One region of the Halomonas sp. NYA30 genome, then DNA from elsewhere that is predicted to be linked to it. Evidence: predicted binding sites of a transcription regulator. Region 1 holds the regulator's gene; the other holds the start of a gene.
The links. The regulator PhoB, encoded in region 1, activates phosphate uptake and scavenging genes when phosphate is short. The targets are predictions, from matches to a motif close to TGTCATANNNNTGTCANA.
Positions count from the first base shown of each region.

Region 2: the regulator PhoB is predicted to act here: its motif matches at 3,551-3,568, upstream of ACWI0H_RS14330 (DUF6482 family protein).

Region 1 covers NZ_OZ334477.1:4,475,393-4,481,165, reverse strand. The annotation lists gene ACWI0H_RS20790 (hypothetical protein) at 550-864, opposite strand; gene phoR (phosphate regulon sensor histidine kinase PhoR) at 1,176-2,462, opposite strand; gene phoB (phosphate regulon transcriptional regulator PhoB) at 2,465-3,154, opposite strand; gene ubiA (4-hydroxybenzoate octaprenyltransferase) at 3,261-4,154, opposite strand; gene ACWI0H_RS20770 (chorismate--pyruvate lyase family protein) at 4,190-4,753, opposite strand; gene ACWI0H_RS20765 (NAD(P)/FAD-dependent oxidoreductase) at 4,840-5,773, shown strand, end outside.
Region 2 covers NZ_OZ334477.1:3,073,090-3,078,862, forward strand. The annotation lists gene hemH (ferrochelatase) at 1-975, opposite strand, end outside; partial or broken gene ACWI0H_RS14320 (cryptochrome/photolyase family protein) at 1,119-2,704, shown strand; gene ACWI0H_RS14325 (thiol-disulfide oxidoreductase DCC family protein) at 2,714-3,112, shown strand; gene ACWI0H_RS14330 (DUF6482 family protein) at 3,150-3,452, opposite strand; gene ACWI0H_RS14335 (hypothetical protein) at 3,696-3,989, opposite strand; gene dnaB (replicative DNA helicase) at 4,127-5,515, opposite strand; gene rplI (50S ribosomal protein L9) at 5,773-5,773, opposite strand, start outside.

The DNA of each region.
Region 1 (5,773 bases):
ACAATATTAAGCCACTAAAAACAAAATCGCGCAAAATACATGTGCACAAATGACACATGCGCAAAATTGTCTGTGCCTTTATGGCACACTTATCCTCAAACGCTAATGTTAGAAATTACTTTTAAAGCTAACCTCATCGCGCCGGTCTACGTTATCGAGTAATAGACTACTCATGGATGAAAGGGGCGAGAATAGCTCCCGATATGCACTCAAAAAGGTAGGTAGGTAGGTAGGTAGGTAGGTAGGTAGGTAGGTAGGTAGGTAGGTAGGTAGGTAGGTAAAAATAGCGAAATGCCCACAAAAAGCAGGCAGAAAAAAATTAGACCCCGACTGGCGGGGTCCGATATCAGAATAGACTATAGGTAATAACTAACGTTAGCTTCCACTCCTTGTGCGGGACTCCAACCTTGGAATTAACCCTGACTAACGTTTGATTTCCTAGTGATTCATCCTTGAACCTGAAAAGCATCCTTGCCTTTATAACATCCTGTCAATCACCCTTTCATCCGTTGAAAGGACATTCTTTGATATCTAAATGATAATTAACAATTAGCTACCGCTGTTTTCTTCTACAAGCTCATCGTCGTCATACTCAGCATCATCTGAGTGACCGCTTGACTGAGGATCCATGTCGCTGGCTTCATCACCTTCGTCATGGGTTAAATCATTAGTCATGTCTTTGGTATTATGACCGTCTGAACTATCAGTGCCTTGGGGATCCATTGGTTGCTCTTCAGCTGTAATTCCCTGATTTTCATCAATAGCTGAATTTTCATCTGTTTGAGCAAATGCTAACGGGCTTGCCATCAAACCAAAAGATACACCTAAAATGCCAGCTTTCTTGAGTAAATCCTTGGACATCATATTCCACCTCCGATCGCTGTTTATTACCGCTTGGTTAAGAAAGAAGGGCTTATTATAAAAGCCAGCATTTCCTGCGGTCGTCTTCCTTATCTTTAACAATGCAGCGGGCATGCCAAAAACCAAAAAAATATAATTAATAGCATATAAATCAATGATTTATTTAAATACAACCAAACTCTAGCACTTTGTTAAAATAGAAATATCAAGCTTAAAAGCTGTGTAAAAATGGCACATGAGTAAACTCTTACCAACCTTACATGCCAATATTGCACACCTTTACAGGTATGGTGCGAGAGGTCGCTTACGGAGCCCTATACAAGACGTGAAGCGGGAAATGAGCAGCGAAAAAGCGCCCCTTTACCAGGGTGGGATTCAATCTGTAATTGCGCATCGTGGCGTAATAGTACGTGCTTAACGATCGCCAAGCCTAAGCCAGTGCCGCCAGTTGCGGTGCTACGGCCTTTATCGACACGGTAAAAACGTTCGGTTAGTCGGGGAATATGGACGGGATCAATGCCTTCACCATTGTCTTCCACATCAATACAGCCGCCGCCAGTCGCGCTAGCTTTCCAGCGTAAGGTGATGTGGCTACCTGCTGGCGTATAGCGAACGGCATTGAAGGCGAGGTTAGAGATGGCGCTACGAATCTCCTGTTCACTACCCAGCAGGCGTGCATCGCTTTCAAGCGCGACAGTAATGGTATGACGCTGATTCGACAGCGCCAGCGCATCATCACAAATGCTTTGTAGCAAAGGCCCTAGCGACAGCGGATGGTGATCTTTCCCACCCTGGTCGATTTCCAACCGGGAGAGCAGCAATAGATCATTGACCAGATTTTGCATTCGCTGCGTCTGTTCCTGCATCTGGTTGATGCTTTTACCCAAACGCGGAGGCAACTGGTCAGCAATATCGCTGTAGGTTTCCAGATAGCCGGAAAGGACGGTTAGCGGCGTGCGCAGCTCGTGAGAGACGTTGGCAACAAAGTCGCGCCGCATCTGTTCCAGGCGGTGCAAGCGCGTGATATCCCGAGCCATTACCAGCCGTTCATCGTCGCCGTACAGGGTAATTTGATACTGCAGGATTCGACGCTCATCAATCGGCGACGTCAGCGTTAGCGGCTCGCCATACTCTCGCGCGTTAAAGTAGCGGATGAAGCTTGGCTCACGCAGTAGGTTGGTAATGTGCTGACCACGATCATGGGCAGTTTGTAGCCCCAGCATGTTCGTTGCAGCGCTGTTCCACCACTCCAGATCACCGTGGCGGTCGAGCATGACCACACTGTCGCGCATCGCTTCAGACGACTCTTGAATACGGGCCAAGGTAGCGCGCAGCCGACTTTGCGTTATACGCTGGCTTTTCTGATAGCGGTATAAACGATCAAACAATTCACCCCACATACCGTGAGCGGCAGGAGGCTCATCGTGAGGATGTAGGGTTAGCCATAAATAAAGTTTGCGTAGCTGCCGCAAGTGATAAAACAGACATACTGCAAGCCCTGCCGCAAGCCCTAGCCCTGCTGAGCCCAATAACCAGCCTAAGCAAGTACCCAGTGTGGCCAGCCACGCTAGACGCCACAGTTCACGGCTCCATAGGCGCACATTTACACCCGTGCAGAGAAACGGTATCCGGTACCCCGAACCGTTTGAATCAGGTTTTGATGCACATCGCCCAGCGCTTTTCGTAAGCGGCGAATATGCACATCGACCGTACGCTCTTCGACATACACATTGCCACCCCATACTTGGTCAAGCAATTGGCTACGTGTGTAAGCGCGCTCTTGATGGGTCATAAAAAACTGCAGAAGACGATACTCGGTCGGTCCCATTTCCAACGCTTTGCCGTGAGCGCTTACCCGGTGGCTTACCGGATCAAGCAGCAGGCCATTAATCTCAATCGGATCTTCAACGCCACGCGGCGTCGCGCGGCGCAGCACTGCTTTTAACCGTGCCACCAATTCGCGGGGCGAAAAGGGCTTGGTGATATAGTCATCGGCACCGGCTTCAAGCCCTTGGATTTTATTATCCTCTTCGCCTTTAGCGGTGAGCATAATAATGGGGATCTCGGCGGTGGCTTCTTCGCGCTTCAACCGCCTAGCCAGTTCAATACCGCTAGTGCCGGGCATCATCCAGTCAAGCAGCAATAAATCAGGTTGGTGGTCAACCACCATGGCATGAGCATCCTGGGCGTTATCTGCTTCGAGCACACGGTAGTCAGCCATTTCCAGCGCTACCGCGATCATCTCGCGAATCGACGATTCATCATCGACAATCAGAACGGTTTTGGCGGTCATACCAGAGCCTCACGGTGTGCAAAAAAGCCAGTTCAAAGAAAACAGTTCAATGACATGTCAGTGACGATAACACCATGACTTGATGACAGTTACATGACAATGGCAGTTACTGACCCACCGCAGGCCACCAACTTAGCGCAATACCAGCAAAAAGCAGCAGCCCCGACCAGTGATTATTCAGAAACGCCTGGAAACAGGGATCTCGCTCCTGATAACGAATTAAGCGCTGTTGATGCAGGAAAGTCGCCGCCATTGCAGCGAGCCCTAGCCAAAAGAACCCACCTAACCCGACCCGCCAGCCTACCCATGCCAGCAACCCCAGGGTGGCTACCTGAAGTAGGCCGATTATCAGGCGATCCGCGTCGCCAAACAGCACGGCTGTCGATTTAATGCCAATTTTTAAATCATCGTCGCGATCGACCATGGCATATTGCGTGTCGTACGCCACCGTCCATAGCACGTTTGCACAGAAAAGCAGCCACGCTTCCAACGGCACATGGCCCAGCACGGCGCCAAAGGCCATTGGAATTGCCCATGAGAATGCCGCCCCCAGCACCACCTGGGGAAAGTGGGTATAACGCTTCATGAACGGGTAAATAACCGCCAGAAATACCCCACCCAGCGAGAGCAGAACCGTAAACCAATTAGTCAGTAACACCAGAATAAACGCTGCGGCCACCAAACCAATAAACAGCAATTGAGCCTCGGTTTCGCTGATTCGACCTGTGGCGAGCGGGCGATGCTTAGTACGTTTCACATGGCCATCGAAATGGCGATCAGCATAATCGTTCACCACGCAGCCAGCCGCGCGCATGACGTAAACACCGGCCACAAAAATCAGCAGCACATCACGGCCGGGTACCCCTTCAGCGGCAATCCACAGCGCCCAAAGCGTCGGCCACATCAACAGCCAAGTGCCAATGGGTCGATCCAAACGCATCAGCTGTATAAAATCTGCCACGCGAGCCCATCCCTTCGGCCGCAACAGTGAACGATCCATGCTTACCTCACGAAAAATAAGATGCAGGCGCTAGCCTAGCGCGATGGCAGATCAAGGTCATCCGCCATCGCACGCAAAAAATACTCCTGCACCAATAACGACAGCCCGCCGTGATAAAACACCGAGCGTCGGCCCCAGGTACAGTCACTTTCGATACCGTTCATACAAGCAAATAAGGGGGGATGGGAGGTGGCCTCAAGCGGCCCGCGAATTAAACCTGGCTGACGAAATAACCAACTGCCTAGCGAGCGCTCACCTAACCCTTCCAAACGCTGGCCCTTTAACTGCGTGAGCGGGGCGACGGAGCGCGCCACCACCCACGGTGTATTATCTAAACATAGCGCTACTTCACGCAGCCATGCGTAGCGTTTGGGAGCAATGCCCAACGCCCGTGCCTCATCCTCTCGCGGCCAGCCTACGCCCTGGCGTAGCAGTCGAACGCGAAACTGCTTTTCACCTCCTGCGACTATTAAACGGGCGGTTAATGAGTCGGTTGAGGCAACCCACTGCCACCAGGAAGTACTCATGGCAGGTCGCGCCGCACTAACAGGTCGCCAGCGCGAAAAGTGAGGAGTTTGCCGAAAAGCTGCAGGCGTCATCAAGTTCTCCAGGGCAATAAACGGGTCGGCTAGTGTAACATGCAGCACTAACAGGCTTTTGTTTCAGCGACTTTTTTGGTGTCTGCATGCCCCCCTCACAACCAGAGCTCTCTTCATCCCACGCTGCGCTGGTCATTATTGGCACGGGAATGGCCGGGATTGGCTTAGCCCGCGCACTGCGCCGTCTCGGTGATCAGCGGTCAATCACGTTGATTAGTGCTGACAGCGGTGACGATTACAGCAAACCGTTACTCTCCACCGGCTTCGCTAAAGGCCTAGCGCCCGACAAACTGGCCCAGCGAAACGCTGCCGAGCTGGGCGATGAGTTAAACGCACGCATCATTACCCACACCCCCGTGGCGGCACTAGATGTGGATAACCGGACACTTCTTCTCGACGTTGGACAAGTGCCCAACTATAAAAAACTAAGCTCTGAAAAACTTAGCTCTGAAAAACTAAGCTACGACACACTGGTACTAGCCACCGGCGCTGCGCCCAAAGTGCCACTCAGCATCGATCCCAGCGTAGCCCCACGCTGCTTCACCATTAACGACCTAGACGACTACCGACGCTTTCATCAGGCGTTAGGCCAAGGCCCAGCAAGGGTGGCGATTGTTGGCGCCGGGCTGGTCGGCTGTGAATTTACAAATGATCTGCACGCCGGAGGTCATCACGTCAGCGTCATAGCGCCTGAAGCTACGCTACTGCCCCGCCTGCTGCCCGCGCCACTGGGTAACGCCCTGGGCGATGCCTTCAATGAGGCAGGCATCCGGCTCTGCTTAGGCTGCACGATAGATTCACTAGCACCCAGCAGCGGTGACGACATCGTATTACGGTTGGATAACGGCGAAGCTATCAGCGCCGATCTCGTACTAATGGCAACTGGCCTAACGCCGCGTACGGCGCTTGCCGAAGCCGCGGGTCTTAGCGTCTCGCCGAGCGGCATACAAGTTGACCGCCAACTGCGCACTTCACACCCCGATATTTACGCCCTGGGCGATGTCGCCTGCGTCGATGGCG
Region 2 (5,773 bases), 1.4 Mb from region 1:
TCCGCCCGCTTCCATAAAGCTATCGCGAATCTCCTCTTCAATCTCTTCCAGGGTTTCGACACAATCTGACGAGAAAGCCGGCGACATAATCGCAATATGTTTATGCCCCTGCTTGGCAAGCTCCGCTACATGCTTGACGGTTTGCGGGCCAACCCACTTTTCAGGGCCAAACTGTGACTGGAAGGCGGTATCGACCTCCTCTTTGCTGAAACCAAGCTTCTCACGCAGCAAACGAGTGGTTTTCTGGCACTGGCAGTGGTAAGGGTCTCCCTCCATCAAGTAACGCTCGGGCACCCCATGGTAGCTCGCGACAAGCTTGGTGGGCCGGGTCGCAAAACCGTCATAGGCTTCTTGTACCGAGTTAGCCAACGCCTGAACATAGGCAGGATGGTCGAAATACGCGGGCACTGTGCGAATGTATGGCTGCCACTTCATTTTCATCAACGTACGAAATGCTTCGTCGTTAGCCGTTGCCGTTGTAGGAGAACCGTACTGAGGGTAGAGGGGAAAAAAAACGATTTTTTCACAGCCCTTCTCCTTCAATCGCGTCAACACGCTTTTGGTAGAAGGGTTGCCGTAGCGCATGCAGAAGTCGACTTCGACATCGTCACCATAGAGTGCTTTCAGCCGCGCCGTCATTTTTTCGGTTTGAGCACGCGTGGTGGTTAACAGCGGGCTTTCGTTTTTTTCGTTATTCCAAATACTACGATACGCCTTACCTGACGAAAACGGACGCTTCGTCAAAATAATCAACTGCAGCAGTGGTTGCCATTTCCAACCGGCATAGTCGACCACGCGCTTATCAGACAGGAACTCATTCAAGTAGCGACGCATTGACCAGTAGTCGGTGGCATCCGGTGTTCCCAAGTTAGCGAGCACAACACCGACTTTGGCACGCGGCACCGGCGGGTGATCACTAGGTGCATGGGCCAACCGGCCCTCGCCCGGTTGATCCTTGACGACATTCTCGGTCATTACACTTGCTCCTGGAAAATAACGGTGTCACTGATCACTAATACAATTTATGAATACCAGAGGGCCAAATCCTATCACTTTTCGGCAAAGTGGCGGCATAAAGTTATACTATTGACATCATTTGTATAACTACAGGCCAACTCATGTCTAAGCCTCTGCTTCTGGTGCTCGGCGACCAGCTCTCTTTTTCACTGACAACGCTGCAAGAGGCGCCAACCAATGCGGTCGTTGCTCTGTGCGAAGTCGCTGAAGAAGCACGCTATGTGCCTCATCATATTCAAAAAATCGGCCTCTTTTTGGCCGCCATGCGTCACTTTGCGCAGGCTCTACGTGATAAAGGTTTCCAAGTCCATTACAGCGCCCTGGATGATGCGGACAACTGCCACTCCCTTATTGAAGAAGCCGAACGTATAGCCACTCAGTATGGCTGCGACGAGATACGCGTTGCACGGCCTGGGGAGTGGCGACTGTGGGAGACGATGCAGCAGCGTGAAGACGCCACAATTCCCTGGCGACTTCTCGAAGATGAGCGCTTTTTCACGACGCCCAACGATTTTAGCCAGTGGGCAAGTGGTCGCAAGCAGTTAAGACTTGAGTATTTTTACCGTGAACAGCGTAAGCGTACTGGATTTCTGATGGAGGGCGATGAGCCTGCTGGCGGCAAGTGGAATTTTGACCATGACAATCGCCAGCCCATCAAGTCAGCGCTTGAGTTTCCTGAGCTGCCACAACACCGTCAGGACAAGCTGACCCAAGACGCTCTGGCCGATGCCGAACGCCACTTTAGTGATCATATGGGCACACTGACGAACTTTAACCTTCCGGTGACCCGGAAGCAGGCATTAGTGGATCTGAAGCACTTTATGCAGCATGGATTGGCTCAGTTTGGCCGCTATCAGGATGCGATTAGCGATTCCGCGCCCTATTTGTATCACTCACGGCTTTCAGCCGCGATGAACATCGGCCTGCTGTCGCCCCATGAGGTTTGCGAAGCCGCGGAGCAGTGTTATTACGCAGGGGATGCCCCGATTAATGCGGTTGAAGGATTTATCCGTCAAATTCTTGGCTGGCGCGAGTATGTACGTGGGCTCTACTGGACACAGATGCCCAGTTATAAAAGCGCCAACCAACTCGGCTTTACGCGCGAACTGCCGAATTTTTATTGGGACGCGAATACCGATATGCGCTGCCTGCAGCGCGCTATTCAGATGACCATCGACAATAGCTACGCTCACCATATTCAACGACTCATGGTCACTGGCAACTTTGCCCTCCTCTGTGGCGTCAAACCGGAAGCTCTGTGCGATTGGTACTTAGCGGTTTATGCCGATGCCAGCGAGTGGGTAGAGCTACCCAATACCTTGGGCATGGTACTCCATGCCGATGGTGGCTTAATGGGCTCCAAGCCTTACTGCGCCTCGGGTAAATATATCGACAAAATGTCGGATCACTGCCAGCACTGCCGCTACTCGCCAAAGCAGGTCACCGGACCTAACGCCTGCCCTTTCAACAGCCTTTACTGGCATTTCCTTGAAACTAATGCGGAGCGATTAAATAAAAATCCGCGCATGAAATTAATCTACGGCTCCCTTGGGCGCATGAACGATGAGAAGCGTGAGGCTATTCGCCAGCAGGCCGAACACTTTTAGCACAACTGGAAACATCGCCGGGCTACGGGCAAACCTGCCACACCGCTGGCTATGCAATATCCACAACCGAACGCCAATAAGGAATAACGATGAGCCGCTACTCACCACTGAAGGCATCGCCCCCTGTCACACTGTTTCATGACGGCCACTGCCCTTTTTGTCAGCAAGAAGTCGCATGGCTTAAAAAGCATCGTCACCAGGAACTCATCGCACTGGTAGATATCCAGGCCAGTGACTTTAACGCTCAGGCGTACGGGCAGGAATTTAATGCGATGATGGGCCAACTACATCTAAAAGATAGCCAAGGAGAGTGGTATATCGGGATGGATGCCAGCCGTGCCCTTTATGCAGTGTTGGGCTACCGGCGGCTGGTAAAGATTTCATGCTTACCGGGTGTACGCGGCGTGATGAATGCCGGTTACCGTTATTTTGCCCGTCGTCGAATACGAATCGGGCGGTGGTGGGAAAAGCGTAAAGCTAAGGGTTAACGATTTATACGTGAAGCGTTTGGGTTAGCGCGTAAACTTAAAATACTAACGGCATACGCGATGTAAGCGGCTCGCTGTAATGAGCGTCACGACCAATTACTTCATCGTGCGGCACGTGCTGTACTAAGTAAGCGCGGTGAATGCCAGCCCGTTTGAGTTCCATATAGGCATCATCCAGCGAGCGAAATAGCATTGGCTTAGAACGCTGCATCAGCATATGGCGCTCGCCTTCAACATCTTCCAGCTCAACCTGATAAAAACGGCTACCCGAATGGGTAATCACGCGAATTTCAAAGTTGTCGTGGCTGGCGACAAACTGCTTAAGATCCTTCAGTTCCATGGTTCCCTCCTGTTATTTGTCTATGTCATCAAGTATGCCATCAGATATGGCATCAGGGCACAGCATGACTGCACCCTATGACGTTTCTGTTGCCCTGTTGTTGCAGTGTTGTGACGTCCATTAAAAGATAGACTCACAATAGTGGGTTATTCAACAACTGATTTCTTAACCACTAATTTTCAACTGCATTCGAGGGCAATAGCGCAAGAGAGTTCCTGACCGAAGCGTCAAGAAGTCGTTATTTTACTGGTATTCAGAAGGGTCGATGGCTTTGCCAAGTGAATTACGGTCAATCCAGTTGCCGCCTTTGGTCTCTTTGTAGCGAAACACGACCTTATCCCCCACCTTAACGGGCAGCTCTCCATCTTCGGTTTGATAGCTATACTTTTCTCCCTCCACGACCAAATGGTAGCGATAAAGGTCTGGCATACCTAGCCACTCTTTGAAAGGCCCTTCACGCTCCAGTGCTTCAAGCTCACCGCGACCTTCTAGCTTAGGAAGACGCTGCCGATTACCGCGTCGAAATCCACCTGCCATTTGCTACTCCCGTTTATTTGCATATCGTGGGTGGGGCATTATACGAGCTCGCTCCCCATCCTCAAGTGACTCATCACAAAGCTATCTTTACTAGCCGGTCTTCACAAACCAGTCTTAAAAACCAGGCTTAAAAAAACCTAGTCGCCGAATGCTTGACCGTAGCTATCCGGGGCCAAATCTTCAAAGCGAGTATATTTACCGATAAACGCCATGTGAACGGTGCCGATCGGGCCGTTACGCTGCTTACCAATAATTAACTCCGCGATACCTTGGTTATCAGGGTTATCTGGATTATAGACTTCATCGCGATAAACGAAGGCAATCACGTCCGCGTCCTGCTCAATGGCGCCCGACTCACGCAAATCCGACATAACAGGACGCTTGTTGGGACGCTGCTCCAACGAACGGTTCAACTGGGAAAGTGCCACTACTGGACAATTAAACTCTTTCGCCAAGCCCTTCAATGAGCGCGAAATCTCGGAAATTTCACCGGTGCGGTTTTCGCTAAAGCCGGGGATCTGCATTAATTGAAGGTAATCGATCATCACCAGTGCAATATTGCCATGCTCACGCACCACCCGGCGCAACCGTGAGCGCATCTCATTAGGCGATAAGGCCGCGGTATCATCAATAAACAGCTGTTTGTCTTTGAGCAGGTTGACGGCGGAGGTTAAGCGCGGCCAATCCTCATCTTCCAACTGCCCGGTACGTACACGGGTTTGGTCAATTCTACCCAGCGATGACAGCATCCTCAGCATCAGGGACTCGGCGGGCATCTCCATAGAGAACACCATGACCGGCTTGTCGCTGGAAATAACCGCATGCTCAACTAGGTTCATCGCGAAGGTGGTTTTACCCATGGAGGGTCGACCTGCAATCACCACCATATCCGATGGCTGAAGACCAGTGGTCATCTCGTCCAGGTCACGGAAACCGGTGGAAAGCCCGGTCATCTCACCTTTCAGGTTAAACAGCTCATCAATGCGATCAACGGCCTTGGTCAATAGATCACTCATGCCGATAGGACCGCCAGTCTTAGGACGCTCCTCGGCAATCTGGAACACTAACCTTTCAGCTTCATTGAGCAATTCATCCGCTGGGCGCCCTTGAGGGGAAAAAGCGCTATCAGCGATTTGGTTAGCTGCACGGATCAATTTACGCAGCGTTGCCCGCTCACGCACGATATCAGCGTAGGCGCGAATATTACTGGCAGAGGGCGTGTTACGTGCAAGCTCGGCCAAAAAGGCCAGACCACCGACCGTATCCAAATGATCACGCGCTTCTAACGCCTCGGATAGCGTCACCACGTCCAATGGCTGACCTGACTCAGCCAGATGAATCATCACATTGAACACTAAACGGTGCTCATAGCGGTAGAAATCATCAGCCACCAAGCGCTCTGAGATGTTATCCCAGGCTTGGTTATCCAGCATTAGCCCGCCTAATACCGACTGCTCCGCCTCCAGAGAGTGCGGCGGCAGTTTTAGCGCTGCCGTTTCTTTATCAGCAGAAGGCTGGTCCTGCATAGCGAGCTCCTTTAAACACTACAGCGTAGCCGATGAAGAGGGGTATCTTAGCCGGAGCGAAAGCGTTCGACCACTGGCATCACACCCATCTAGACATTGTCTGAAAACGCCTAACCGTCATAGCCCAGGCAGGTTTATGACAATATCCAGTACGACCACCGAAAAACACAGGCACCAGAAATAACAAAAGGCGCGGGGGTACCCGCGCCTTTTGAGGCGTACGTGCTAGCACAGTGAGCGTCTAAGTAATTACTTAGT